DNA from 3 places in the Protofrankia sp. Cr2 genome. Region 3 is predicted to be linked to each of the others. Evidence: predicted binding sites of a transcription regulator. Region 3 holds the regulator's gene; each other region holds the start of a gene.
The links. Region 3 encodes LexA, which represses DNA repair genes until DNA is damaged. Its sites were predicted from a motif close to CGAACNNNNGTTCG; they were not measured.
Positions count from the first base shown of each region.

Region 1: a site for LexA is predicted at 5,616-5,629, ahead of dnaB (replicative DNA helicase). Genes of this name have one in related genera too.
Region 2: a site for LexA is predicted at 4,788-4,801, ahead of ruvC (crossover junction endodeoxyribonuclease RuvC). Genes of this name have one in related genera too.

Region 1 covers NZ_CAUVXG010000024.1:48,015-57,936, reverse strand. The annotation lists gene U9978_RS13195 (glycosyltransferase family 87 protein) at 1-1,759, shown strand, start outside; gene U9978_RS13190 (hypothetical protein) at 1,756-3,159, shown strand; gene rpsF (30S ribosomal protein S6) at 3,357-3,677, shown strand; gene U9978_RS13180 (single-stranded DNA-binding protein) at 3,691-4,275, shown strand; gene rpsR (30S ribosomal protein S18) at 4,382-4,618, shown strand; gene rplI (50S ribosomal protein L9) at 4,630-5,076, shown strand; gene dnaB (replicative DNA helicase) at 5,713-7,080, shown strand; gene U9978_RS13160 (helix-turn-helix domain-containing protein) at 7,150-7,944, opposite strand; gene U9978_RS13155 (hypothetical protein) at 7,941-8,360, opposite strand; gene U9978_RS13150 (antibiotic biosynthesis monooxygenase) at 8,454-8,795, shown strand; gene U9978_RS13145 (hypothetical protein) at 8,792-9,139, shown strand; gene ilvD (dihydroxy-acid dehydratase) at 9,335-9,922, shown strand, end outside.
Region 2 covers NZ_CAUVXG010000019.1:42,522-52,443, forward strand. The annotation lists gene U9978_RS11305 (phosphatidylinositol mannoside acyltransferase) at 1-255, shown strand, start outside; gene U9978_RS11310 (glycosyltransferase family 4 protein) at 252-1,409, shown strand; gene U9978_RS11315 (hypothetical protein) at 1,445-2,074, shown strand; gene pdxS (pyridoxal 5'-phosphate synthase lyase subunit PdxS) at 2,337-3,302, shown strand; gene pdxT (pyridoxal 5'-phosphate synthase glutaminase subunit PdxT) at 3,314-3,955, shown strand; gene U9978_RS11330 (YebC/PmpR family DNA-binding transcriptional regulator) at 3,952-4,707, shown strand; gene ruvC (crossover junction endodeoxyribonuclease RuvC) at 4,909-5,448, shown strand; gene ruvA (Holliday junction branch migration protein RuvA) at 5,445-6,134, shown strand; gene ruvB (Holliday junction branch migration DNA helicase RuvB) at 6,143-7,174, shown strand; gene yajC (preprotein translocase subunit YajC) at 7,268-7,837, shown strand; gene secD (protein translocase subunit SecD) at 8,210-9,922, shown strand, end outside.
Region 3 covers NZ_CAUVXG010000030.1:35,651-45,572, forward strand. The annotation lists gene U9978_RS14760 (vitamin B12-dependent ribonucleotide reductase) at 1-2,319, opposite strand, end outside; gene nrdR (transcriptional regulator NrdR) at 2,396-2,845, opposite strand; gene U9978_RS14770 (LysM peptidoglycan-binding domain-containing protein) at 2,955-3,245, opposite strand; gene lexA (transcriptional repressor LexA) at 3,527-4,300, shown strand; gene miaA (tRNA (adenosine(37)-N6)-dimethylallyltransferase MiaA) at 4,303-5,217, shown strand; gene U9978_RS14785 (EAL domain-containing protein) at 5,267-6,175, shown strand; gene hflX (GTPase HflX) at 6,156-7,607, shown strand; partial or broken gene U9978_RS14795 (alpha/beta fold hydrolase) at 7,635-8,387, opposite strand; gene U9978_RS14800 (hypothetical protein) at 8,372-9,124, opposite strand; gene miaB (tRNA (N6-isopentenyl adenosine(37)-C2)-methylthiotransferase MiaB) at 9,121-9,922, opposite strand, start outside.

The sequences.
Region 1 (9,922 bases), on a different contig from region 3:
TGCGAGCATGCTCATCGGTGGTCCGCCCGGGGCACACGCCCGCATCGGTGTCAACCGGAGCTGGTGGACGCCGCTGCGGGTCCTGATGGCCTTCACCGTCCTGATCTGCCTGCTGGCCTACGCCCAGAAGGCACCGTGCCGCGACACCCGCAACTGGTCGCACGAGTACCAGTACACGCGCATGTGCTACTCCGACGTGGTCGCCCTGTACGGCCAGGAGGGCCTGGCCAACGGCAAGCGGCCCTTCCTCGACTACCCCACCGAGTACCCGCCGCTGATCGGCGCGGCCATGGCGCTCGCGTCCTCCGTCGCCGGATTCGCCTCGCCGTCGCAGCCGGTGTACCGCGACGACGACGGCCGGCAGGTTGTGGCCAGCTACACCATCGACCATCGAACAGCCACCTTCTATGACGTCACGGCTCTGTTGTTCCTGGTGGCGGCCTGTGTCGCGGTGTTCGCCACGGCCCTGACCGCGGGCCGGGCCAGAGCCTTCGACGCCGCGCTGGTCGCGCTCGCGCCCGTTCTGGTGCTCCATCTCATGACCAACTGGGACATCCTGGCGGTGGCATTCGCCGCTGGCGGCCTGCTCGCCTGGTCACGCCGAGCGCCCACGCTCGCCGGCATCCTGATCGGGCTCGGCGCGGCGACGAAGTTCTACCCGCTGCTGTTCCTGCTGCCGCTGGCCGTGCTCACCCTGCGTGCGGGCAGGATCCGGCCCTTCATCCGCACGCTCGTGGCGACAGTGGTGACCGCCGTGGCGGTCTGGGTACCCCTCTGGCTGGTCGCCGGGTACTTCAAGGGGGATGAACGGGTCGGCGACAGCATCTGGACGACGCTGTGGGCCGGTGGCGACTGGTTCGGCAAGCTCGGGGGCCACTGGGGCGACGGGACGAACGCGATGCTGCGCTTCGTCGACCTCAACTCCGAGCGCGGTCCGGACTGGGACTCCCTGGCCTTCGCCACGACCTGGCTGGCCAGCTCCTTTTCGACCCGCATGTTCGGCACCGTCCACCTGGTCACCATGGCGGTGGTCGGGATCGCGCTGGCCGCCGCGGCAATCGCGGCGACATCGCGCTGGCCGGCCTGGCGATGGGCGATCGTGCTGGTGGCATGCACCGGGTGGCTGCTGGTCGCAGTCGCCGTCCCCGTGGTACTGACCGATGTCCGCGAGCACGGCATCCCCACCGGCAAACTCAACATCATCTCGATGGTCGTACTGGGGATACTTCTTCTCGGCATAGCCGCGCTGGCATGGTTCGCGCCCCGGCGTCCGCGCCTGCCCCAGCTGTTGTTCCTCACGATCGCCGTGTTCCTGGTGACGAACAAGGTCTTCTCGCCGCAGTACACGCTGTGGCTGGTACCGCTCGCCGCGTTGGCCCGGCCACGGTGGCCGGCGTTCCTGGCCTGGCAGGCGACTGAGGCATATGTGCTGTTGACCCGGTTCCTGCACTTCGTCTACAACGACACCAACGGAGCGTCCGGAATCGACCGTGGCTGGTTCGTGAGCGCCGTCGTCATCCGCGACCTCACCTTGTGTGTGTTCGCCTCGCTGGTCATTCGCGAGATCCTGCGGCCCGAACTGGACGTCGTCCGCCGCACCGGAGCGGACGATCCGGCTGGTGGCGTGCTCGACGGGGCGGCGGACCGGCGCAGTCGCCGGGCCGTGCGCGCCACGGCGGACACCGCGACCGCGACGGACCGGGACTGCACGCAGGCCGATCCGGGCGGGTGGGCGGCAGCTGTCGGGGCTGGTCCATGACCGTGCCATCGGAAGATCCCCGTCCCGACCGGACCGGTCGAGCCGAACCGGAGTCCGGCCCGGTCGCGCTGCTCGGGTCCGGTGTGCCCGGCACCGGTGCGCCCGGCACCGTCCGGACGTGGCTGAACAGGATTCCGCGAGCAGTCCGGGCGACCCTGCCGATCTGGTTCGTCAGCCGGGTCACGGTCATCGTGTTGTCATTGGCCACATCCCGGGCACTGTCCGGTCAACCGAGTGCTGATCTGCCGGGCGTGTCGACGCTGTGGAACCGCTGGGACGTCGGACTGTTCACCAAGGTCGCGCGGTACGGATACGAGTCCCCGATGTACGCCGACCACACCGAGGTGGACTTTCCGGGGTACCCGATCGCGATGCGTGTCGCTCACCTGTTCATCGGTGACTGGACGGTTGCGGGGATGGCCGTCTCGTTCGTCGCGGGGGCCGTGGCGGTGGCGGCCATCTGGCAGCTGCAAATCGATGACACTGCGGTCGCAGGAGCGTCAACCTCGACCGGACCGGTGGTGGCTTCCATCGGACCGGTGTCCGCCGGGACCGGACCGGTGTCCGCCGGGACCGGACGGGCTTCCGGCGGGACCGGACGGGCCGCCGGCGGTATCGGACTCTGGGCTGGTCCGGGTGACCAGGACCGCCGTGCCGCGGACTTCGCGGTCCTCGCGCTGCTGCTGTTCCCCTATGCGGTATTCCTCTGCGCGGGATACTCGGAGGCGATCTTTCTCGGTTTCGCCACCACATCCTGGCTTGCCGCACGCCGCCAGCACTGGTGGCTCGCCGGCCTGCTCGGCGCCGGTGCAGCCTCGACCAGGGTCACCGGAATCCCCTTCTGCTTCGCGCTGGCGGTGCAGTATGTCGTCAGCCGGCGGCGCGCGGGGCTACCGGTGTTCGCGACGCCGGGACTCGCGCTCGCGCTGCCCCCGTTGCCCGTGCTCGCCTTCGTCACCTACCTACGGGTCCGTACCGGCCGGTGGGACTCCTACGCCGAGGCGATGCGGGTCGGCTGGCACCGGGAGATCGACTGGCCGTGGGTGGGATGGCGGGCGACCTGGCACGGAGCCTTCGACGCATCGCAGTCCTCGGCGTGGACCTGGTTCTGGCGTGGTGAGATGGCAGCCGTGGTCATCGGCGTCGTGCTGACCGTGGCGCTGGTGTGGTCGGCGCGTTTGGGTGAGGCTGCCTTCGTCGGCGCTGCGACGCTGCTGATGAGCAGCTCGAACTACTACGCCTCGGGGATTCGGACAATTCTGGTCGCCTTTCCGATGTACCTGCTGCTCGCCCGGGTAGCGACCCGGTGTCCCTGGGTGCGGCCGGCTTACGTCTGGCTCTGCGCGCCCGTCATGGCCGCCTTTGTCGTCGCCTTCACCCAGGGCCAGTGGGTCGACTGAGCCACCGGTTCGGCCGCCACGGGTTCGGACGCCCCGGGTCGCGGGCCAGCTGGTTGACGTGGATCGAGTAGTGTTTGCCAGGTTGCCGTTCGTTGGCCCGCGCGCGGTGCGCGTGCGGGCGCTCTGACACGCGGCACTGTCCCTCCTGCCACGGAATCCTCCGTGGCCGCCCGAGTCCACAGGAGGTGGGTTCACCCTTGCCACGGCATTACGAACTGATGGTCATCCTCGAACCGGATCTTGAAGAGCGCACGGTCGCGCCGTCCCTTGACCAGTATCTGACCGGTGTCCGCGCCAGCGGCGGCGTTGTCGAGAAGGTCGAAGTCTGGGGCCGCCGCCGGCTCGCCTACGAGATCCGCAAGAGCGTCGAGGGTATCTATGCCGTCATCGACCTGCATTCCGAGCCGGATGTGGTCGCCGAACTCGACCGCCAGCTCGTCCTCAATGAATCGGTGATCCGTACCAAGGTGATCCGGCTTCCCGAGAAGAAGAAGCCCCGACGCAAGATCGCGGCCTGAAGGGAGCGGCTTCATGGCCGGCGAAACAGTCATCACGGTGGTCGGAAACCTGACGAACGACCCCGAGCTTCGGTTCACCCCCAACGGTGCCGCGGTTGCCAGCTTCACCGTGGCCTCGACGCCGCGGACCCTCGACCGGACCACCAACGAGTGGAAGGACGGGGACGCGCTGTTCCTGCGTTGTTCCATCTGGCGGCAGGCCGCGGAGCACGTTGCCGAATCGCTCCAGAAGGGCGCCCGGGTCATCGTGCAAGGTCGGCTCAAGCAGCGGAAGTGGACCGACCGCGAGGGTAACGAGCGCATCTCGGTCGAGCTGGACGTCGAGGAGATCGGCCCGTCACTGAAGTACGCCACCGCGAAGGTCGTCAAGGCGGCTCGTGGCGCCGGCGGCGGCGGCGGTTATGGCGGACCGAGTGCCGGGGCTGCGCCCGGTGGGTACGGCGGGCCGCCTGCGCCCGGGGGTCCTGCCGGCGGGGCTGGCGGCTACGGTGCTCCCGCTCCCGCTCCCGCCGGCGGCGGATCGGGATACGGCGGCGGTGCCGTCGAGGACCCGTGGTCCGCGCCGGCCGGCGCCTACTCCGAGGAACCCCCGTTCTAGTGGTCCGCCAGCGGACCACCAGCGGACCACCAGCGGCCCGCGTGGCCTGCGGATGCGCGAATTGAACGGGCCTGCGGTCGAACCCACAGACATATAGGAGTGCACGATGGCCAAGGCGGCCGTGCGCAAACCGAAGAAGAAGGTTTGCGCGTTCTGCAAGGACAAGAGCGACTACATCGACTACAAGGACACCTCGCTGCTGCGGAAGTTCATCTCCGATCGCGGTAAGATCCGCGCCCGGCGGGTCACCGGAAACTGCAGTCAGCATCAGCGTGATGTGGCGATCGCGGTGAAGAACAGCCGCGAGATGGCGCTGCTGCCTTACACTTCGACGGCTCGCTGAGGAGACTGGCGATGAAGCTGATCCTCACTCAGGAGGTACCCGGCCTCGGTAGCCCCGGTGACACGGTCGAGGTCGCCGGCGGGTATGGCCGCAACTACCTCATCCCGCGTCGGTACGCGATCGTGGCGACCCGGGGTGCCGAGAAGCAGATCGCCCAGATCCGCCGGGCACGGTCGGCTCGGGCGGTCCGAGACCTCGGGCATGCAAAGGAGATCGCCGGCCAGCTTTCCAGGCTGTCCGTCCAGCTGGTGAGCCGGGCGGGTAAGGAAGGTCGGCTGTTCGGCTCCGTGACAGCGGCGGACGTGGTGGCGGCGGTCGCCGCGGCCGGCGGTCCCGATCTGGACCGCAGGCGGGTGGAACTACCGAAGCCGATCAAGTCACTGGGTGCCCACACGGTCTCGGTGCACCTGCACACCGACGTCGTCGCGACCGTCAGCCTGGACGTGGTCTCCGCCTGAGGACGGCCACGTGAGGACGGCCACGTAAGAATGTCCGCCGGAGTGGTTCCACCTGGGAAGGTCTGAACACTCCGGCGGTATGGGGCCGTATGGCGGTATGGGTGACCGCGGTGTTGCCTGCCGGTCGATGGACCGGCAGGTTGATGCGACGCCGCGGTCACTCTTCGTTTTTTCGCCCACATCCGGATCCGCGCACAGCGTGAGTCGCTGGCTGTACGGGGGCAGCGGTGACCGGATCCACGGATTTCTTTTGTCCACAGGCGGTGGATGGCTGCGGTGCCTGCCACACCGCGAAATCGGCGTGGACGATGCATCTTCCGATCGGCTATCCACAGCTTCGAGAGACTTGTCCTGATGCTGTCCCCAGGGCGTTCGGTCTTATCCACAGCAGTTATCCACAGTATCTGTGGATAACTTTTTGAGACTTCAGGTCACCTCGCCGTACAGTCGGCGCCGTTGGTAGGGGACGGCTGATCGGGAGGGGACGGCCGCCCGGGTGGGGGTGCTCGGTCGGACATTGACAACGTCGACCTGATGGTCGAACATATGTTCGATAGTCGGGTGTGTGTCGAAACTGCGGTCACGACAAGCGGTCACGACAAGCGGTTGCCACAAGCGGCGCTACAGGGGGTGGTCATGACACTGACCGACATTGACCGCGCCCGGGGTGGTTCAGGCGGGCCGGTCGAGTTCGACCGCACCCCGCCACATGATCTTGCGGCTGAGCAGAGTGCGCTGGGCGGCATGCTGCTGTCGAAGGACGCGATCGCCGACGTGGTGGAGGTACTCGCCGCGGTCGACTTCTACCGTCCCGCGCACGGCACTGTCTACGGCGTCATCGGCGACCTGTACGGCCGTGGGGAACCGGCTGACGTCATCAGTGTCGCCGCTGAGCTCGGCAGACGGGAGCTGCTCGAGCGGGTGGGCGGGCCGGCGTACCTGCACACCCTCATCTCAAGCGTGCCGACGGCGGCGAACGCCGGCTACTACGCCCGCATCGTGGCGGAGAAGGCCGTCCTGCGCCGCCTGGCGGAGGCCGGTACCCGCATCGTCCAGCTCGCCTTCGGCCCCGCGCAGGACGTGGACGAGGTCGTCGACCGTGCCCAGGCGGCCGTCTACGAGGTCACCGACCGTCGCTCGAGTGAGGACTACGCCCCGCTCGGCGAGTTGCTCAACCCCGCCCTGGAGGAGATCGAAGCCATCCAGGGGCACAACGGGTCACTGACCGGGGTCCCCACCGGCTTCAATGATCTGGACGAGCTGACCAACGGGCTGCACGGCGGCCAGTTGTGGATCATTGCGGCCAGGCCCGCCGTCGGCAAAAGCACGCTCGGTTTGGATCTTGCTCGGGCTGCGTCCATCCGTAACGGGATGACATCGGTGATCTTCTCGCTGGAGATGAGCCGAATGGAGATCACCATGCGGCTGTTGTCGGCGGAGGCCCGGGTGTCCCTGCAGAGCATCCGCACCGGGCGGCTCACCGACGACGACTGGGCCCGTCTTGCCCGCCGGATGGGCGAGGTCGCGGACGCTCCCCTGTTCATCGACGACAGCCCGCACCTGACCATGATGGAGATTCGGGCGAAGGCCCGGCGGCTCAAACAGCGCAACGACCTCCGGATGATTGTTCTCGATTACCTGCAGCTCATGTCGTCGCCGAAACGGACGGAAAGCCGCCAGCAGGAGGTCAGCGAGATATCGCGTTCACTGAAACTGCTCGCCAAGGAGCTGGATGTCCCGGTGGTGGCGATCTCCCAGCTGAACCGTGCCTCGGAACAGCGTGCGGACAAGCGCCCACAGATCTCCGACCTTCGCGAATCAGGATCGCTCGAGCAGGATGCGGACGCGGTGATCCTGCTGTACCGGGAGGATGCGGTGGAGAAGGAGTCAGCTCGTGCCGGCGAGGCCGACCTGATCGTCGCCAAACACCGTAACGGCCCGACCGGCACCGTCACCGTCGCCTTCCAGGGCCACTACTCTCGTTTCGTCGACATGGCCAGCTGACCCAGGTCAAGGCTCCCGGGCGATCCAGCCCTATTTCTTGATCGATACCCCTATTGCCGGGCGCTCTGACTATGGAGTGGCAGTCCCGGAGGTCCGATCGCTCGCCTCGACCCGCGCGGTGCGGACCGCATCCTGAACGACGGCTGGGCTGCAGCCAAGCTCTGCGGCGATCTGTCGGATGGACATGCCGGCACGGTGCGCATCCAGAATGGCCGCACGGCGGGCGCGGGCACTTGTAAGCATCCGCTGGCGCGCCGCTTCGGTGTCTGTCGCGTGCTGCCGAGCCGTGGCCAACGCGGCGGCGATGTGGGATTGCGATTCCTGACCGGTCGAGCGTTCGTCGGCGAGTGTTTCGACGATCTCGGTGAGGAGGTACTGGACCTTCTGGTCCACCGGCCGTCCCCGGTACATGTTCTCCAGCAGGTCGAGCCCTTGGTCGACGGTGGTGAAGCCCACCTGCCGGTAGAGGAATGCGATGTCGTCGGCATCGGTCTCGACTCGGGACGCGAGGAGTTTCATGGCAAGCAGGTAACGTGGTGATGCGACATCGACCGTAAGAGCGCCGCCGTCGTAGTACCGCCTGACGTCCGGGTCGGGTCCTGGCAGGAAGCCCTTCACCGCGTCGTTCAGCCAGTCCTTCGCCAGGTCCCGCCGCTGGGCGACGGCCTCTGCGGCCTGGCGGACAACGTTTGTCGGGACGAAGACGGCGTCGAGGTCCCGGGTTGACCGGCCCACGTCGTAGGCGAGCGCGAGTGCTGCGCCTCCGACCAGGAAGACGTCGGCATGGACGTCACGGCGGCGAAGCTCGTCATTCAGTTCGTCCAGCAGGGTGATGATTTCGTCGCGGCCCAGTCCGACGCTCATGCCCGATCAAGCGCTCCGTCCGTGATGAACACTCCCCGTTTCCGGAAGGACAACGGCGACTCGACGAGCGCACGAGGCTGCATTCCCCGCAACGCTGTGACGAACCACCACGGTTCGGCCTCGCGCCGGGGATCATGGACCCACCCGGGTGGCCGCCAGGCATCACGCCGAGCAAGATGCTCGGCCAGAGCGGCCAACGCGCCGTCCACCCGCTGATCGCCGCTGGGGCGGGGAGGTGCCGCCCATATGGCTGCGGCGGCTTCAGTTCCGCTGTGCCGCAGAACGCTGGTGTAATCGTCGAGCAGCTGGAGCACAGCGTGCCGCCAGACGCTCAGTAGTGGGTATTTGTTACTTATCATGGCCGCCGCGATGGCCGCCGCGTCATCAACCGTACGAAACGAACGGTTCGGAGCCATGGCTGTATGGTACCCCCATACAGCGTCCGGTGTAGGTGTCGGCGGCTGTCGACCGAACGTGGGCTGTCGACCGGACGTGCCAGACTTGTGCCCATGACCGCCCCGGCCCCTGGCCCCGCTCCCGCTGACGGCTCGCGCGGCCTGCCCGTGCTGGAGATCGCGCGCTTCGACATCACACCCGGCCAGGAGCAGGGGTTCGTCGACGCCTACCGCTCGGTCGTCGGTGAGGTCACCACCTGCCCTGGTTTCCGATCGGTGCGGATGACCCGCGGGGTGGAGTCACCGTCGAGGTTCGTCCTGCTGGTCGAGTGGGAGAACCTCGACGCGCACCTGGTGAACTTCCGGGAGTCCGACCGCTTCGTCCGCTGGCGCGCGGCGCTGGGCACCTTCTTCGCCCAGCCGCCCACCGTGGAGCACGTGACCGACCTGCCGTGAGCACCTTCGTCAACTATTTCTTCTTCGCGCCGCTGTTCGCGACCTTCTTCGGGTTCCTGGGGTGGATGGTCCCCACCATCCTGTCCCGCGGGGCCGTGCCCCGCCGCCGCGTCGGCGTCTACACCCTGTTCTGTACCGGATATGCGGTCATCGCCGTCCTGAGTCTGTTCCTCCTCGTGCTGGGGACGCAGACGAGTACCAAAACCGTGGAGCCCGACGGCCAGGTCCACTTCGTGACCGGCGCCCGCAGCCATGAGGTGGTTCCGCTGCTGGGCACTGTCATCTCCTTCGCTGTCGTGTGGCTGGTCCGGCGGGAGTGGTTGCGCCGCCGCGGTGGCCGGTAGGGACACCCGCGACGGTCGGTCCCAGCGGCCGGTGCTGGTGGCCGGTGTTGGTGGCCGGTCCTGACGGCCGGTCCTGGTGCGCGGACACTGTTTGGGCGGGCGTTACGCTGGGCGTGAACGGGCAGGTCTCTGTGAGCGTGCCCGACCCAGGCGCGGTCCACGTCCGCGTCGATCGATCGCCATGAGGACTGCCCGATGCCTGCTTTGCGTTCCCGTACTACCACCCACGGTCGTAACATGGCCGGCGCGCGAGCCCTATGGCGTGCCACCGGCATGACGGACAGCGACTTCGGCAAGCCGATCGTGGCCATCGCGAACAGCTTCACCGAGTTCGTCCCCGGCCATGTGCACCTGCGTGACCTCGGCCGCATCGTGTCGGACGCGATCGCGGAGGCCGGCGGAGTGGGGCGGGAGTTCCACACGATCGCGGTGGACGACGGCATCGCGATGGGCCACGGCGGAATGCTCTACTCGCTGCCGTCCCGGGAGATCATCGCGGACAGTGTCGAGTACATGGTCAACGCCCACTGTGCCGATGCGCTCGTCTGCATCTCGAACTGCGACAAGATCACGCCAGGGATGCTGCTGGCGGCCTTGCGGCTGAACATCCCGACCGTGTTCGTGTCCGGCGGCGCGATGGAGTCCGGTCAGGCTGTCGTGTCCGGTGGCGTCGTCCGGTCCGGTCTGGACCTCATCTCCGCAATCGCGGCATCGGTGGACACCGCGGTCGACGACGCCGAACTGGACGCGGTGGAACGCTCGGCCTGCCCGACCTGCGGGTCG
Region 2 (9,922 bases), on a different contig from region 3:
GAGCCGGACGGTTGGGGTGTGCGTATTCACCCGGCCGTGCCGCATACCGACGTCGTCCGGATGACCCAGGCGTTGGCAGACGCCTTCGCCGAGGGCATCGCGGCCCACCCCGCGGACTGGCACATGCTCCAGCGCATCTGGCGGGACGAGCCGGCGACCGCAGAGCAGGCAGAACAGGCAGAGCAGGCAGAGCCGGCGACCGCCGCGGCGGCAGAGCAAACAGCCTGCCCGCCATCGGCCGGAGTGGAAACGTGAAGATCGGGCTGGCCTGCCCTTACACCTGGGATGTGCCCGGAGGGGTTCAGGTCCACGTGCGGGACCTCGCCGAGACTCTCATCGGACTCGGTCACGACGTTTCGGTGATCACGCCGGTCGACGACGAGACAACCCTCCCGCCATATGCCGTGGACGCGGGCCACGCGGTGCCGGTGCCCTACAACGGCTCGGTCGCCAGGCTGCTGATGGGGCCGGTGTCAGCCGCCCGCGTGCGCAGGTGGTTGCGGGAGAACGACTTCGACGTGTTGCACGTGCACGAGCCCACGGCGCCGAGCGTCAGCCTGCTCACGTGCATGCTTGCCGATGGTCCCATCGTCGCCACATTCCACACGTCCAACCCGCGTTCGAAGATTCTGACGGCTGCGCACGGCGCATTGCAGCCCTCGATGGAGAAGGTCCGGGCGCGGATCGCGGTGTCCGAGGCGGCCAGACGAACGATCGTCGAACATCTCGGCGTGGACGCGATCCTCATTCCCAACGGAGTCGCGGTGGGCACCTTCCGGGACGCCACGCCGCTGCCCACGCGCCCACCGGGCGGCGCGACCGTGGTCTTCCTGGGGCGTATCGACGAGCCCCGCAAAGGTCTGGACGTGCTGCTGGCGGCCTTGCCGACGCTGGTGGCGCGGTGCGAGGGGGCGCAGTTGCTGGTCGCGGGCCCGGGCGACTGCGAGGCGGTTCTCGACCGGGTGGAGCCAGGTCTGCGGGACCGGGTGCACCTGCTCGGTCTGGTCTCCGAGGCCGACAAACCCCGGGTGTTTCGTTCTGGGCAGATCTATTGCGCACCCAACACCGGGCAGGAGAGTTTCGGCATCGTCCTGCTGGAGGCGATGGCCGCCGGCGCTCCGGTTGTGGCCAGCGACATCGACGCCTTCCGCCGCGTTCTCGATGACGGCCACGCCGGCCGACTGTTCCCGGTCGGGGATGCGACGGGCCTCGCCCGTGCGCTTGCCGAGCTGCTGGCCGATCCGGGTGAGCGTGGCCGGCTCACCGATCGGGGCCGGGCGGTGGTGACCGCCTATGACTGGCCGATGATCGCGAAACGCATCGTCGGGGTGTACGAGATGGTCGCCGGCGACACGCCGGTGTCGGTAGCTGTGGGCTCTCAGCCGAAGACGATTCGTCATTCTGCTTGATCGGAATCAATCCCCTGGCGCGAGGTCACCCGCTGTTGACTACGCTGCGCGAGGTGCCCCTAGTTGTCCTCACGGTCGCGGTCATCGTTCTGATCGCCACATACCTCACCTGGCTCGCGAGTCGTCTCGACCGCCTCGCGGTCCGGGTCACCGATGCCCGCACGGGTCTGACCGGCCAGCTGGCGCTGCGCGTGGCAGCGGCCGGGGAACTCGCCCGACAGTGCGAGCTGGCCGAGCTGGGCGAGGCGGTGGTGCGGGCGCGGGCGGCCCATGCGGCCCATGCGGCTCTCGCTGCTGACGGCCCGCTGGACAACGACGCCGAAGCGGTGGAGAACAACCTCAGCCGGGCGTTGCGGTCAGCGCAGGTCGCGGCGACAGCCGACCGCGCGCCTGACGCCCTGCACGCGGTGGACGTTGCCGCGGCCCGGGTGGCCCTTGCCCGCCAGCTGCACAATGACGCGGTCCGTGATGTGCGGGCGTTGCGAAGCAGACGGGTTGTCCGGGTCCTGCGTTTGTCCGGGCGTAGACCGTTGCCGGCCTACTTCGAGATCGACGACGCTCTCCCGGTGCGCAGCAGCGGAGACGGGAGGATCGACGGCGATGGCGACGAGAACAAGCCCGACGGCGGTACGTTGAATGGTGATATGACCGGATTCGCTCCATGATGACTTGTCTGTAATGTGGTATCCGGCATGGGTATCCGGCATAGGCATGCGGTCGTTACCACTCGTCGCCGACCGCCCGTGTGCGTACCCGAGGGTCCCAGGTGGGATTCAGGTGGCACTTCGGCCGTACGATGAGGCGTCCCCCGTCCGGTGCGGATTCGTGCATCCGCCGGTGGCCCGGTAGGCCGAAGTCCGGGTTGGCCGACGTGCGCGCGGGCAGGGGCACCTGCTCCCGACGGATCCGTGTACAGAGAGGCGAGTCATGTCCGATGGCCTGACCGCACCCGAGTCTGCGCAGCCCGACGACGGGTCCGCACGGGTGGCCGAGCCTCCCGGTTCTGCCGGTACCCAGGTGGGGACGGCCCGCGTCAAGCGGGGCATGGCGGAGATGCTCAAAGGTGGTGTGATCATGGATGTGGTCACCGCCGACCAGGCGAGGATCGCCGAGGATGCCGGTGCGGTCGCGGTGATGGCCTTGGAGCGGGTGCCGGCCGACATTCGTGCCCAGGGCGGGGTGGCTCGCATGAGCGACCCGGAGATGATCGAGGAGATCATCGAGGCGGTGTCGATCCCGGTCATGGCCAAGGCGCGTATCGGCCACTTCGTCGAGGCCCAAGTGCTCCAGCAGCTGGGGGTCGACTACGTCGACGAGTCCGAGGTCCTCACCCCCGCCGACCCGCACCATCACATCGACAAGTGGCGGTTCACCGTCCCGTTCGTCTGTGGCGCGACCAACCTGGGGGAGGCGTTGCGTCGCATCGGCGAGGGTGCGGCGATGATCCGGTCGAAGGGTGAGGCGGGCACCGGTGAGGTGTCCAACGCCGTCGTGCACATGCGCACGATCAGAGCGGAGATCGCCCGCCTGTCCGTGCTGGACCCCAGCGAGCTGTTCGCCGCGGCCAAGGATCTGCGCGCCCCGTACGAGCTCGTGGCCGAGGTCGCGCACCTGGGGCGCCTGCCACTCGTCCTGTTCACCGCGGGTGGCATCGCCACGCCCGCGGACGCGGCACTGATGATGCAGCTGGGTGCCGACGGCGTGTTCGTCGGCTCGGGCATCTTCAAGTCCGGTGATCCGGCGCGGCGTGCGCGGGCGATCGTCGAGGCCACCACCATGTACAACCACGCCGACGTCCTGGTGAAGGTCTCGCGTGGTCTCGGGGAGGCGATGGTCGGCATCAGCACCGGCGAGCTGGAGCCCGCGGCCAGGTTCGCCGATCGCGGCTGGTGAGCGACCTCGGCATGATCGCACCGGCAGCGCGGCCGGCGCGGGTGGGCGTGCTGGCACTGCAGGGCGACGTCCGCGAGCATGTCCGGGCGCTGCGCGCGGTCGGCGCCGACCCGCTGGAGGTCCGGCGCGCGTCCGATCTGGACGCGGTGGACGGGTTGGTCCTGCCCGGTGGGGAGTCCACCACGATCGGGCGGCTGCTGCGCGTGTTCGATGTTCTGGACCCCCTGCGGGCGGCGATCGCGGCCGGGCTGCCGGTGTTCGGATCCTGCGCGGGCATGATTCTGCTGGCTCGGGAGGTCCTGGACGCCGCACCCGGCCAACCGCTGCTGGCAGGCTTGGATGTTGTCGTGCGGCGCAACGCATTCGGCCGTCAGGTGGACTCGTTCGAGGCGGATATCGATCTTATCGGTGTCGGCGGCGGCCCGGTTCGAGCGGTCTTCATCCGGGCACCGTGGGTGGAGAAGGTCGGGGATGAGGTTGAGGTTCTGGGCCGGGTTGGTGACAGGATTGTCGCGGTCCGCCAGGACAATCTGTTGGCGACGGCATTCCATCCGGAGTTGACCGGTGACATCCGGATACACCGGATGTTCGTCGACGTTGTCACAGGCAATCGTGGAAGGCAGGGGTCGGTACAGGTGAGGGGCAGGGCATGAGCGGTCACTCCAAGTGGGCGACCACGAAGCACAAGAAGGCAGTCGTTGATGCACGCCGCGGCAAGCTGTTCGCAAAACTGATCAAATCGGTCGAAGTGGCGGCGAAGACCGGTGGTGGAGACCCGGCTGGCAACCCGACATTGGCCGACGCCATCGCCAAGGCCAAGTCGCAGTCGGTGCCGAACGACAACATCGACCGGGCCGTCAAGCGGGGCTCGGGAGAGCTCGCCGGCGGCGTCAACTACGAGGAGATCACCTACGAGGCGTACGGGCCCAGCGGTGTGGCCGTCCTGGTCGAGTGCCTCACCGACAACCGCAACCGGGCCGCCTCCGACGTCCGGGTCGCGATCACCCGCAACGGTGGCACCGTTGCGGACCCCGGTTCGGTCTCGTACCTGTTCAATCGCAAGGGTGTGGTCCTGGTCCCCAAGACGCCCGGCCTGAGCGAGGACGACGTCCTGATCGCCGTTCTCGACGCCGGTGCTGAGGAGGTCAACGACCTGGGTGACGCCTTCGAGGTCGTGTCCGAGGCGACGGACCTCAACGCGGTACGGGTCGCCGTGCTGGGCGCCGCGCTCGCGGTTTCGACTGCGGACCTGTCGTGGCTGCCGAGCGTCAGCGTGCCGTTGGACGAGGAATCCGCCCGCAAGGTCCTCAAGCTCGTTGAGGCGGTGGAGGATCTCGACGACGTCCAGAATGTCTGGTTCAACGCTGATATCTCGGATGAGATCATGGAGCTGGTGTCGGCCTGACGGGTAGTCCTCGCCGGCTGCCGGCCACCTTGCGCTGTGCGATGCCCTGGTTTCCAGGTCTGTTTTGACGTTTCAAGATTCGAACGGACGTTCGCGCGTGTCGCGACCGTGGCGAACCGTCCCGGGGCCACAATGGTCGACGGTAGCTGAAGTCAGGATTCAGGACGGCTGGTCCGCGGACCAGCAAGCGGGAGGGCGCTGGTGCTGGTGCTCGGTGTCGATCCGGGGCTCACGCGCTGCGGTCTCGGTGTGGTTGACGGCGGCCCCGGCCGGAACGCCTCGCTGATTGCGGTCGGCGTGCTGCGCACGCCGGCCACCGACGACGTCGCAGCCCGACTGTGGGCACTTGAGCAGGGCCTGGATGAATGGATCGGTCGGCACAACCCCGATGCGGTCGCGGTCGAGCGGGTGTTCAGTCAGGCCAACGTCCGGACGGTCATGGGTACGGCGCAGGCCGGGGCGGTGGCCATCGTCACCGCGGCCCGGCGGGGCCTACCGGTGGCGTTGTACACGCCCAGCGAGGTGAAGGCCGCGGTCAGCGGTAGCGGCCGGGCGGACAAAGCTCAGGTGGCGTTCATGGTGAGCCGCCTGCTGAGGTTGCCCGATCCGCCGCGTCCGGCCGATGCGGCGGACGCCCTGGCTCTGGCCCTGTGTCACCTGTGGCGTGGCCCGGCGCTGGCCAGGATGGCGGCGGCGGCGGCCCACGGCGGCCAGAGCGCCCGAAAGGAGACCGGTCGATGATCGCTTCTGTTTCGGGCACGGTCGCAGCCTTGTCACCCGAGGCAGCCGTCGTCGAGGTCGGTGGGGTCGGGCTGCTCGTGCAGTGCACCCCCGCGACGCTGTCACGGCTGCGGGTAGGCCAGGATGCACGCCTGGCCACCACCCTGGTTGTTCGGGAGACCGAGCTCACTCTCTACGGGTTCGCCGATGCCGACGAACGTGACGTCTTCGAAACCCTGCAGAGCGCATCCGGGGTCGGTCCCCGGCTCGCCCAGGCCGTCCTCGGCGTGCACAGCCCCGACGGCGTGCGCCGCGCGGTCGCGGCTGAGGATCTGGCCGCTCTGACCAAGGTGCCCGGCATCGGCCGCAAGGGTGCGCAGCGCATCGTCCTCGATCTCAAGGACCGCCTCGCAGCGCCGATGTCGGTGCCCGTGGCCCGGGGTGGGAACGCCGACGCGGACAGCGATGCCGGCGTGGGCGGCGGTCCGTCGGCGGCGCAGGACAGACCCCGGGTCGCCGTTGCCGAACAGGTCCGTCTCGCGCTGCTCGGGCTCGGCTACACCGCGCGTGAGGCCGAGGACGCGCTGACCACAGTGCGCGCCAGCGACAACGGCTCGGGTGACGCTGTCGCTGTTGGTGACGATCAGGCGCCGGACACGGTAGCTCTGCTGCTGCGCCGGACGCTGGCTGCCCTGCGGCCCCGGTGATGCAGCCCGTGGATGCCGAGGGTCTGGTCTCGCCGGTGGCTGAGCCGGAGGAGCAGGCGTTCGAGGCCGGTCTGCGGCCGGGGAGCCTGGCGGAGTTCATCGGCCAGCAGAAGGTCCGCGAGCAACTTACGATCATGCTGGAAGGGGCGCGGGCCCGCGCCCGTCCGCCCGACCACGTCCTGTTGTCCGGGCCACCCGGGTTGGGCAAGACCAGCCTGGCGATGATCATCGCACGGGAGCTGTCGGTCCCGTTGCGGATGACCAGCGGTCCGGCGGTCGAACGCGCGGGAGATCTCGTCGCGATCCTCACCGCGCTCGCTCCGGGCGACGTGCTGTTCCTGGACGAGATCCACCGGATCGCCCGCCCCGCGGAGGAACTGCTCTACGCCGCGATGGAGGACTTCCGGGTCGACGTGGTGCTCGGTAAGGGCCCCGGCGCGACCGCTATCCCGCTCGACCTCGCGCCGTTCACCCTGGTCGGCGCGACCACCCGGTCAGGTCTTCTCACCGGTCCGCTGCGTGATCGGTTCGGCTTCACCGCACACATGGACTTCTACGATCCCGACGAGCTGACCAGTGTGCTTACCCGCTCGGCCGGGTTGCTAGGGGTGCGTCTCACCGGCGACGGCGCCACCGAGGTCGCCGGGCGGTCGCGAGGGACGCCGCGGATCGCCAACCGGCTGCTGCGCCGGGTCCGTGACTACGCAGAGGTGCGGGCGGACGGAATCGTCACGCGCGAGGTCGCCCGCGCCGCCCTGCGCGTCTACGATGTGGACGCGCTCGGCTTGGACCGGCTCGACCGGGCCGTGTTGGAGGCCCTGGTACGCCGCTTCGGCGGCGGTCCGGTGGGCCTGACCACCCTGGCGGTCGCCGTGGGGGAGGAGCCCGACACGGTCGAGGAGGTCGCCGAGCCGTTCCTGGTCCGTGCGGGTCTGCTGGCCCGGACCCCCCGCGGGCGGATCGCCACCCCGGCCGCGTTCACTCATCTCGGTCTTGATCCGCTTGACGATGCGCTGGGACGTTCCCAGGTCCCGCGATAAGAGCGCCCGGCAATAGGGACGCCTGGCAAGAGGGGGCCTGCGCGCCACGAGCCCGCGGTCGGTACGTAGCATCGGCCGCACTACAGGGAGGACGTGGACGTGCAGGCAATGGTGGCCGCCGAGACGGTGGCCCAGACTAGTGGCGGTAGCGGGATCGGCGGTTTTCTGCCGTTGATCCTGATTGTGGTGCTTGTCTTCTTCTTTTTCTCGACCCAGCGGCGCCGCCAGCGGGCGCACCAGGAGACGCTGGCCTCGCTTGCGCCGGGCACCCTGGTGGTGACCACGGCCGGGCTCTACGCGACGGTGGTCGAGGTCGACGAGGGTGACGTGCTGCTGGAGGTCGCGCCGGACGTCGTGTGCCGATTCTCGCGTGCGGCGATCGCCAAGGTTGTCTCCGCACCGGACGACGACACGCCGCCCGATGACGAGGCGGCCGATGATCACTCGGATCATCACCTCACGACGGGGGACCCCGGGGTTGACGACGACGGTTCGGCCGACTCACACATCGACCTGACCAAGACGGACCTGACCAAGACGGACCTGGGCACGGCGGACGTGGCCAAGAGGGACGTGACCAGAAGCGACTCGCCCGGGAGCGGGGGCACGTCGGGGAGCGGGACCGCCCCAGGCTCGGGCAAGCAGGACGCGCCCGGCGGGTAGGTCGGTTCCCTGATCCGACACCGTCCGAGCGGGTCGGACAGAAGATCTAAAAAAGGCGCAACCTGAACGGGGCAGAGGAACGCATCCAGCTTGACAGTCGTTCCGATACCTTGGGCGCGGCTGGCATCGTTGTCTCGACCATCGTTATCTGGGTCGGTCGCAGGCGGAGCGAACATGGTCCGCTGTGCGTTGCCAGCGGTTCCGACGGATCCGGGGCCGCCGGTGGTGGGCCGATTGGTCCACCGGACAGCGACATGAGCACTGACATGAGCACTGACATGAACACTGACGTAAGCAGCTACGTGAGCACCGACGTAAGCACTGGAACACGCAGTGAAATGAGCGCACCGGCGCGTGACGAAGGGACATCCGTTGGCACAAGGGTCAGGGCCACGGCGTAAGGCCACGCGCCCCGCCTGGTCCCGGATCGGGGTCCTTTCCGGCCTTCTGGTGTTGCTCTACGGGGTCATGGCCCTGACGGGAACCTGGACGCCGAAGCTCGGGCTTGACCTGCAGGGCGGCACCAGCGTGATTCTCACGCCCAGGTCGACCGAAGCGGGCAGGGGTGTGGACAGCGGGGCCGTCGACAAGGCCGTCGACATCATTCGCGAGCGCGTCAACGGTCTCGGCGTCGCCGAGGCCGAGGTCAAGCGGAATAGCACGCAGATCGAGATTTCGGTCCCCGGCCGCGGACGCAACGATGTCGTCGCACTGGTGGGCCAGACGGCGGAGCTGCGTTTCCGCCAGGTCGCCACCTCAGCACCCGCGGCTGCGGCGCCCGCACCGGCGCCGACATCGGCCCCAGCCCCGGGTCAGAGCGGTACACCGACGCCGGCTCCCGCCGCAACCTCATCCGGAGGTCCGGCCGCCACCTCGCCTCCCGCTGCGTCATCTCCCGGCACGTCGCCTTCAGGGACGTCCGGGGCCACGCCGAAGCCGTCTGTGTCCACAACCAGTCGATCGGATGTCGTGAGCAGCGGCCTGCTCGCGCAGGCCGCCACCACGCAGGCCGCCACCACGCAGGCCCCTGCGACGCAGGCTGCCACGACGGGCTCGCCAGCGCCCGCCGCGTCGTCCTCGCCGCCGGCGGCGACGGACCAGGCCGCGCAGGCCGCCGCCGGTGCCACGCCACCAGCGGAGGTCATCAGCGCGTTCGAAGCACTGACCTGTGCTCCGTCGGATGCACACCGCCGGACGGCGAGTACCGAGAAGCCGTCCGACTGGGTTGCCGCCTGCGATCGTGAGGGCGTGACCAAATACCTGCTCATGCCCGCCGAGGTGGTGGGAACCGACGTGAAATCGGCGACGGCGGGACTGGCCAGTTCCGGCGGTGCCACCTCGGTGAGCACGGGACAGTGGGTCGTCAACGTCAGCTTTACCGGCAGCGGGCAGGCGAAGTTCACCAAGTTGACCGAGGAGACCATCGGCAAACAGGTGGCGATCGTTCTCGACGGCGTGGTTCAGTCCGCTCCGAGCACCAATGACCGCATCGCCGGTGACGCACAGATATCGGGGTCGTTCACGCAGTCCAGCGCTCAGGATCTTGCCAATGTGCTGCGCTACGGCGCCCTGCCCCTGGCATTCGAGCAGTCCAGCGCGGAGTCGGTATCCCCGACCCTGGGCAAGGATTCACTCAAGGCCGGCCTGTTGGCCGGTGCCATCGGTCTGCTGCTGGTCGTCCTGTACTCGTTCCTGTACTACCGGGCACTCGGGATTGTGGTGATCAGCTCGCTGGCGGTGAGCGGACTGCTTGTCTACGCCGCGGTGGCGCTGCTCGGCCGGTGGATCGGATTTACGTTGACCCTGGCCGGAATCGCCGGTCTGATCGTCGCCATCGGCGTCACCGCGGACTCCTTCGTTGTCTATTTCGAGCGCATCAAGGATGAGGTCCGCGCCCACCGCAGCGTGCGCGTGGCGGTCGACCGGGCATGGCCGTCAGCCCGGCGGACCATGTTGTCCGCGGACACGGTCTCCTTCCTTGCCGCCGCGGTGCTGTACGTTCTGTCGGTCGGGTCCGTCCGGGGATTCGCGTTCACGCTCGGGCTGTCAACGCTGATCGACATTCTGATCATGTTCATCTTCACT
Region 3 (9,922 bases):
CACACCGGACAGGGTCGAGCCCTGCTTCGACATCTTGATGAAGACCTCGCCGAGACCGTCATCGGGGTAGGATCCGGCGGTCATGTAGCCTTCTGCGCCGCCGACCGAGAAGGACACGGTCCGCGACGGCCGGATTTTCGGCAGGCGACGGCGGACGGGCTGGAACTCTTCTTGCGCCGGGCCGGCCGCACCCGCGGACCGCCGCGCGCCACGCAGGTCGGACAGCGGCTGGCCGACCTTGCAGTTGTCGCGGTAGATGGCCAGGGCCTTCAGCCCGAGCCGCCAGCCCTCCAGATAGATCCCCTCGACATCCTCGACGGTCGCCGCCGCCGGCATGTTGACGGTCTTCGAAATGGCTCCGGACAGAAACGGCTGAACTGCCGCCATCATCCGGATGTGTCCCATCGGGCTGATCGCCCGTTCACCGATCGCGCAGTCGAAGACCTCGTAGTGCTCGTGGCGCAGGCCCGGCGCGTCGAGTACATGGCCGTGCTCGGCCACGTACTCGACGATCGCCTCAACCGTCTCGTCGGGGTAGCCCAGCGCCCGCAGCGCGGCTGGAACCGTCTGGTTGACGATCCGCATGCTGGATCCGCCGACCATCTTCTTCATCTTCACCAGCGCGAGGTCGGGTTCGATGCCGGTGGTGTCGCAGTCCATCGCCAACCCGATCGTGCCGGTTGGGGCGAGCAGACTGACCTGCGCATTGCGCCATCCGTGCTTCTCGCCCAAGGCGTGGGCGCGGGCCCATTCGCCGGCGGCCAGGGCGAGCACCCGGGTGTCGTCCGCTTCGACCGTGCGGACCGTGTCGGTCGCGGCGGCGTGCTTACGGATCACTCGGCGATGGGCGTGGGCGTTGGCCGCGAAACCGTCGTAGGCCCCGACTGTGCCGGCGAGTTGCGCGGAGCGCCGGTAGGCCACGGCCGTCATCAGGGCGGTGATCGCGGCAGCCATCGCCCGGCCTCCATCGGAGTCGTACGCGCGGCCCGTCGCCATGAGAAGCGCGCCGAGGTTGGCGTAGCCGATCCCGAGCTGACGGAACATCCGGGTCACCCGGGTGATCTCCGGGGTCGGGAAGTCGGCGAAACAGATCGAGATGTCCATCGCGGTGATGACCAGCTCGACGGCGGCGATGAACGCCTCGCCGTCGAAGGTCAGATCGTCGCGCAGGAACCGCATCAGGTTCAGCGACGCCAGGTTGCAACTGGAGTTGTCCAGGTGCACGTACTCGCTGCACGGGTTGCTGGCACTGATCCGGCCGGAGTCCGGGCAGGTGTGCCAGTCATTGATCGTGTCGTCGTACTGGATCCCCGGATCCGCGCAGTCCCACGCGGCGATCGCGATCGTATGGAACAGCGACCGCGCCCGGACAGTCTCGATGATCCGTCCATCGAGCCGGGCCCGCAGGTGGAAGTCGGTGTCGTCGACCACCGCCCGCATGAACTCGTCCGTCACCCGGACCGAGTTGTTGGCGTTCTGGTACTGCACCGAGACGATGTCGCGGCCGCCGAGATCCATGTCGAAGCCGGCATCCCGCAATGCCCGGATCTTGCTTTCCTCACGCGCCTTGGTCTCGACGAAGTCGACGATGTCGGGATGGTCGACGTCGAGCACGACCATCTTCGCGGCTCGCCGGGTCGCACCACCCGACTTGATCGTTCCAGCCGAGGCGTCAGCGCCGCGCATGAAACTGACCGGTCCGGACGCGGTGCCGCCCGAGGACAGCAGTTCCTTGGACGAGCGGATGCGCGACAGGTTCAGGCCGGCACCGGACCCGCCTTTGAAGATCAGACCCTCTTCCCGGTACCAGTTGAGAATCGACTCCATCGTGTCGTCGACGGCGAGGATGAAACAGGCTGAGACCTGCTGCGGCGCCGCGGTGCCGACGTTGAACCACACGGGGCTGTTGAAGCTGAAGACCTGGTGCAGCAGCATCCACGCCAGTTCATGCTCGAAGACCTCGGCGTCGGTCTCCGACGCGAAGTACCCGTTCTGCAGCCCGGCCGCCGCGTAGGTGCGCACGACCCGGTCGATGAGCTGGCGCAGGGACCATTCGCGGGTGGCGCTGCCCAACGCGCCACGGAAGTACTTGCTCGTGACGATGTTCGTGGCGTTCACCGACCAGAAGTCGGGGAACTCCACCCCGCGCTGCTCGAAGTTGACCGAACCGTCCCGCCAGTTGGTCATGACGACGTCCCGCAGCTCCCAGGTGACCTCGTCGTAGGGATGGACCCCGGGCGAGGTATGGACACGTCCGACCGTCAGGCCGGTGCTCTTACCAGCGGACCGGCTCGACTTCGTGCCACGGGTCTCGGTCATGGCGCTCCTCGTCTGGCGTGTGGCGGGTACGGCGTGTGGCGGGTACGGCAGGGACGGCAACGCGCCGGCCCGTGAACTATCCGGTCTGCGCCCGAAGGCCCGCGATCGCGGTCTCGAAGTCCGCCAGGGACTCGAAGGCCAGATACACCGAGGCGAACCTCAGGTAGGCGACCTCGTCAAGATCTTGCAGTGGGCTGAGAATCGCCCGGCCGATCTCGTCCGAGGGAATCTCAGCCGCTCCCGACGCACGCAACCTGTCCTCGACCAGCTGAGCGAGCTGAGCCAGCGCGTCGGCCTCGACCGGTCGACCCTGACATGCCCGGCGCACACCCGCCACCACCTTCGCGCGGCTGAACGGCTCGGTCACACCACTGCGCTTAATCACCCGCAGTGATGCCTCCTCGATCGTCGTGAACCGACGGCCACAGGATGAGCATGATCGCCTACGGCGGATCGCGGCGCCCTCCTCAGCCTCGCGGCTGTCAACCACCCTGCTGTCCGGGTGTCGACAGAACGGGCATCGCACGGACGATCCCCCAAGATCTTGGAAACTTACAACTCGGTAACTACTACATGTTGTGGTCGACCATAGGGCCCACCACCACGAACTGGCAAACGGTCGGCGTGTCGGACGGTCAGGGCAGACGAAGCGTCTGCCCGGGAACAAGATCGATAGTGGCAAGCTGGTTCATACCGGCCAGCCGCGCCACAATCACCCGAGTGTCACCCTCGGGAGCCAGCACACGCGCTATACCCCATAAGGTCTCCCCGGGCTGGACCACGTGAACACGACTGGAAGCCCCAGCGCCACGCGGTGCGGCCAGCGATGTCACCCGCGCGACGGACAAGATCAGACAGAAGACGACCGCGACGAGGACAATCAGGACCAGCCGGCCCCGCCTGGTCAATCTCAGTGGAGGCAGCACCGGCTGCTCCACCACGCACCTGTTCAACACACCCCTTCACCCCTCGAGATCACGAACTACGAACATCCGTTCGATCGAACGTCTGATCGATTTTGTACCTCATGGCTCCGACGGAATCGTCGCGACACGCTCGAACAGACGTTTGAGAAATCCGGTCGCTGCGGTTACGGTCGTACCGATGAGATGTCGGTCGTGACCACCGGCTCCGGTTCCTGGCGAAAACACCAGGTATGCAGAGAGCGGAGTCTGTCACGACCGCAAAACGAAGGAGAACGGCAGGTATGACCACCGACCCCAACCGCACCCGACGTGGCCGGCCACCGCGCGGTACCGTGCGCGACCTGCCGGATGGGCCGGCGGACGCGTCGGGCCTGACCCCCCGCCAGCGCAAGGTGTTGGAGGTGATCCGCAATGCCGTCGAGCGCCGCGGATATCCGCCCAGTGTCCGCGAGATCGGCGAAGCGGTCGGGCTCACAAGCACGAGCAGCGTCGCGCATCAGCTCAAGATGCTGGAGGAGAAGGGCTTCCTGCGTCGTGACCCGCACCGTCCGCGGGCCATGGAAGTGCTCTCTGCGGACACGCCGGTACGGCCGACGGCACGCGACAGCCTCCACCTCGGGCCGCCGCCGGCCCTGACGGCCGGCACCGGGGAGTCCACCGCCCCGCCCGACGCCCGCCGGGAAGCGGCCTACGTGCCCGTCCTCGGCCGTATCGCAGCGGGTGGGCCGATCCTCGCCGAGCAGGCGATCGAGGACATCTTCCCGCTTCCCCGTGAGATCGTCGGCGAGGGCACGCTGTTCATGCTGAGAGTCGTCGGAGACTCCATGGTCAATGCCGCGATCTGCGACGGGGACTGGGTAGTCGTCCGCCAGCAGCCGGTCGCGGACAACGGCGAGATAGTCGCCGCAATGATCGACGGCGAGGCCACGGTCAAGACGTTGCGTCACCGTGACGGGCACGTATGGCTCCAGCCACAGAACCCGGCCTATGCCGATATTCCGGGTGACGAAGCATCGATCCTCGGTCGGATCGTCGCGGTACTACGCCGGGTCTGAACATGGCAGGTCGGGCGGACCGGATGAAGGCCGGGCGAGTGGTTGCGGTCGTCGGTCCGACGGCGGCCGGCAAGAGCGAGCTCGCGATCGATCTCGCCGCCACCCTCGGCGGCGAGATCGTCAACGCCGACTCCATGCAGCTCTACCGCGGCATGGACATCGGCACGGCCAAGGTGCCGACGCGAGACCGCAAGGGCATTGCGCACCATCTCCTTGACGTCTGGGACGTCACCCACACCGCCGACGTGGCGTCGTACCAGGCACGGGCACGAGCAGTCATCGACGATCTGCTGGTTGCCGGCCGGACCCCGGTACTCGTCGGCGGCTCCGGACTCTACATCAGGGCTGTCATCGACGATCTCAGGTTTCCCGGCACCGACCCGGCGGTGCGCGCACGCCTTGAACGGGAGCTGTCCGAACGTGGGGCTGCCGCGTTGCATGCCGACCTGACCGCACGCGCGCCGCAGGCAGCTGCCGCCATACTGGTCGGCAACGGTCGTCGTATCGTGCGCGCGCTGGAAGTGGTGGAGCTGACCGGCGGCTTCACCGCCTCCCTACCAGAGCACCGCGCGGTCTATGACGTCGTTCAGATCGGCCTCGACCATCCCCAGCTCGACGCCCGGGTTGCCGACCGCGTGGGCGACATGTGGGCTGCCGGCATGGTCGAGGAGGTCCGAACGCTCGCCGACATGGGGCTTCGGAGCGGACGGACCGCCTCGCGGGCGCTGGGTTACGCCCAGGTTCTGGCCTGGCTGGATGGCACGATCGAATCAGGCGAATCGGCCCGACTTGCAACAATTGCCGCGACGCGCCGATTCGTCCGCCGACAACGGTCGTGGTTTCGCCGCGATCCCCGCATAATTTGGCTGGACCGTCCTGACGTCGACCAGGTGGCGGGCATGATCCGCTCAGCCTGACGGGCGATGGGTACCGGCGACCCGTTCATCCCGGCGTCTGGAGACAGCTGTGACCGCGCTCGAGCTGAACCTCGTCCCGGCCCTGTGTGCCGCGTTTGACGACGGGTCGTTGCAGCTGCATTACCAGCCCGAGGTGGACCTGCGCAACGGATCGGTTCCGGCGATGGAGGCGTTTCTGCGCTGGCAACATCCCGACCATGGTCTGCTGAACCCGGCGCAGTTCATGCCGGTCGCCGAAGCCGCAGGCCTGTCCGAACAGGTCGGCCGCTGGGTCCTTCAAACTGCTGTTGCGGAGGCTCGGACATGGCACGAGATGGCTTCGGGGACCACCATCCGCCCGCCCCGACTGTGGGTGAACGTCACCGCCGACCAGCTGACCCGGCCGGACTTCGCGGTCGAGGTGGAACGCCTCATGGCTGGCCGCGGGCTGCCACCGGGAGCCCTCGGGCTGGAGTTCACCGAACAGACTCTTGGGCTCGCGCACATCGGGGTACCCCGTCTGTTGAGCCACCTACGCTCGTTCGGACCGGCGGTGGGCGTCGACGGCTTCGGAACCTGGTACGCTTCCATGTCGACTCTTGACGTCCTGCCACTGGACATGGTGAAGATCGACGGACGCTTCCTCCGCGCCATGCAGCGGGACCTGGAAGGTGAAGCCGTACTGGCCTCGATCATCACGCTGGCTCACCGACGGCGGCTGGTGGTGACGGCAGAAGGCGTTGACAGCATGGTCATCGCGTCCAGGTTGGCCGCGATGAACTGTGACCGCGGCGCCGGCCGGTTGTTCTGTCCACCCGTTCCCACTGACGACGCCCGAATGATCGCGCTCGGCCGTGGCCGACCGGACCGCCGGCATGAGCGCTCGGGATCATCCTCCCACCCCCCCGCCACCGTACCGATGCGACCGCCGGCATCCAACCGCGTCAGAGAAGGGCGATATGACGCTTCCCGCCATTGAGGACTCCATCCGCGACCACGTCCGCAACCACTTCTTCGACGCCACCGGTGAGGGACTCGATCTCGCCGACCGGGCGGCCCTGCGCCGGGTACCGGGTCTGACGACCGAACTGGACGACGTCACCGAGGTCGAGTACCGTCAGCTCCGGCTGGAACGAGTCGTCCTCATCGGCGTGTGGACCGCCGGGACCGCCACGGACGTCGCGACCTCCATGACCGAGCTCGCGGCACTCGCGAACACGGCCGGCTCGGTCATCCTGGACGCACTCGTCCAGCGGCGCGACACCCCCGACGCGGCCACGTACGTCGGTTCCGGCAAGGCACGGGAGCTGTGCGAGGTCGTTGCCGCCGTCGGCGCCGACACCGTTGTCTGCGACGGTGAACTGACTCCCGGCCAGCTGCGCCAGCTGGAGGATGTCGTCAAGGTCAAGGTCATCGACCGGACCGCGCTGATCCTGGATATTTTCGCCCAGCACGCGACATCCCGGGAAGGCAAGGCGCAGGTCGAACTTGCCCAGCTGCAGTACATGCTGCCGCGGCTGCGCGGCTGGGGTGAGTCGATGTCGCGGTCCGGCGGTGGGATCGGCACCCGGGGCCCTGGCGAGACGAAGATCGAAACTGACCGGCGGCGCCTGCGGGCGCGCATGGCCAGGCTCCGCCGCGAACTCGCCGACATGAAGACGATCCGGGCGACGAAACGGTCGTCACGGCAACGCAGCGGGGTTCCGGCGGTCACGATCGCCGGCTACACCAACGCCGGCAAGTCCTCACTGCTCAACCGCCTCACGGGCGCGGGCGTACTCGTCGAGGATGCGCTGTTCGCCACGCTGGACCCGACGGTACGACGCGCCACGCTCCCCGACGGTCGGACCTTCACCCTCGCTGACACCGTCGGTTTCGTCCGCCACCTGCCACACCAGATCGTCGAGGCGTTCCGCTCGACGCTGGAGGAGGTCGCGGACGCCGATCTCCTCCTGCACGTGGTCGACGGTTCGCATCCCGATCCGATGTTGCAGATTACGGCTGTCCGCATGGTGATCAACGACGTCGACGCCGGGGATGTCCCCGAGCTGATCGTGGTTAACAAGATCGACGCTGCCGACCCGGAGGTACTGGCCGGGCTGCGTCGAGGCATCCCGAACGCGGTGTTCGTGTCCGCACGAACGGGCGAGGGCCTGTCCACCCTGGTGGAGGCGCTGACCGAACGTGTGCCCCACCCGGCGGTGGAGGTGTGCGTGCTGGTGCCCTTCGCCCGCGGCGATCTGGTGTCACGGGTCCATGCCGACGGCGAGGTCCTCGATCTGCGGCACACCGCGGACGGCACCGTGGTGCGGGCCCGGGTACCGGTCGGCCTCGCCGCTGCGCTCGCCGTGTTTCAGCCAGAAATCGATCAACACAGCCTCGGTGGCCCGGGGGTTCTCGGTCACAGGTGAGTGCGCGGCCCCGGGGATCACTTCGTAGCGGGCACCGAGGCGTACCGCCATGTCCGCCTGCAGATGCGGCGGCCAGGCGTCATCGGCCATGCCGTGGGCGACCAGAACCGGCGCGCCGGCCTCGCTGGTCGCGGCGGCAAGGTCACCGACCCGGTCAGGCTCGTCGAGAAGCTGCTCGCTCATGACCCGTAGCCCGACATCGCTGCTGGCGAAGAACCGGTGCTCCAGGAACTCCAAGCCGCCGGGCGGGTAGCTGGTGGTGTCCGCGGCGCGCACCGCGGCCCACACCGCGTCGCGGCCGCTGCGGTCGTAGACGACCCGCATGGCTCGCAACGCGATCCGGCGGGCGCCGACGATCCCGGCGGGGCCGGAGCACAGCAGCACCAGGCTCGCCGCGGACGAGGGTCGGCTGATGACCGCGGCGCGGGCGACGAGGCCGCCGAAGGAATGGCCCAGCAGATGCACCGGCTGACCGATGTCGTCGACCACCCGCCCGACATCCTCGGCAAGAGCCTCGACCGTGCAGTCCCGTTCCGGATCGGCGGCAGGCGACTCGTACTGGCCGCGCTGGTCGACCGCGATGACGTTGAACCCGACCGCCGCCAACCCTTTCATGATCACTAGATAGTCCTCCTTGCTCCCGGTGTAGCCGGGCAGCAGGACGACCGGTGGGTCCGCTGGTGAACCGGCTCGCAGTGCCGCGAGACCCGCACAGGTCAGGCGCCGCACCCCTGGCGGCAGTTCCGTCGGCGTCGAGAGCATGGCTAACGACTCCCCCATTCCCAGAAGGCGACCACGTACCCCACACCGTAGGGTGCGGCAACGTACTCAGCGCGAGATAACCATGACCGTACGTACGTGTCGCTCGGTCCAGAAACGAGGCTCGCGCCGGCCAGCACCTGCCAGGACGCACGACCCGCCGCCATCAGCTCACGGGAGACCTCGGGCTCGAGCCGCAACAGCGCGGGCGCGTCAGCGGCGGCCAGCGCCGCCGCCGCCATGGCGTCATGGGCCGCGGCGCGCTCGTCGAATCCCCCGGGCGCACCGACCGTCCGCCGGGCGCTGCCGTCCGCCATCACCAACAACGCGACCCTGGCCGCCCGGCGCGCCAACGCGACGCCGATCTGCGCGGCATCCCGCACGGCGGTCATCTCGCTCACACCGAATCCGACGACGTCCCCCCGCCACGACGTCTGTTCGAGCAGCCAGGCTCCGACCGTCAACGACAACGACAACGACAACAGCGGCTGGCCACCGCATCGCCGACCATGATGGGGCGCCCGCCCCAGCGTCACCGATCGGGGTACCCCGAAGCCTGCCAGCGATCCCGACTGACCGGCCGCGTAGGCCGCGGTCCGTGGGGCATCGCCGACGACCACGAGGAGGTCCGGATTCCACCCGACCAGCCTGCGGATGGCCCGGACCGCCGGTTCTCGCACCGCCACGGGTTCGCCTCGGGCAACCTCGGGGATGAGCAACGGTGGATGCGGGCAGACCGCCGCAGCGACCAGCGTCACCGGCGACGCATGGGTATGCCGAGGTCGGTCGACCGGCGAGTCATCCCAGCGTCACCGTCATGACTCGGTGTGCGCTGCGCGCTCTGCCAGAGGTCACCCGCACTGGTCCGCCGGTGGGTCAGCGGCGGACCGTCCGCCACCAGATGGTGCGGCGCAGCTTTGGTGATCACAGTTTCCACCACATCACCGGGCCGTATCCCGGGATCGGAGATGTCGGACGTGGCCGGTGGCCGGAGGTGGACAAGTCGACCGTCACGGGCACGGCCGGATCGTCGTCCGGTGGCGGCGTCCTTGCGTCCCTCGCCGTCGACAACCAGGACCTCCACCCGCTCACCGACGATCATGCGGTTGGCCTCCCAGGAGATCTCCTCCTGAACAACCACCAGCCGGTCATAGCGCTCCTGCACGACCGCCGGTTCGACCTGCCCGTCCATGGTCGCCGCCGGGGTGCCGGCCCGCCGGGAGTACTGGAACGTGAAAGCACTGGCGAACCGCGCCTCGCGGACCACCTGCAGGGTGTCGGCAAAATCTGCCTCGGTCTCCCCGGGGAAGCCGACGATGATGTCGGTGGTGATCGCGGCGTGGGGCATCGCCGCCCGTACCCGCTCGACGATCCCGAGGAAACGCTCCTGGCGGTAGGAGCGGCGCATCCGCCGCAGCACCGCGTCCGACCCCGATTGCAACGGCATGTGCAGCTGCGGACACACAGCCTCCGTCGCCGCCATCGCCTCGATCACATCATCGGTGAAATCGCGTGGATGCGGGGAGGTGAATCGGATGCGCTCCAAGCCGTCGATC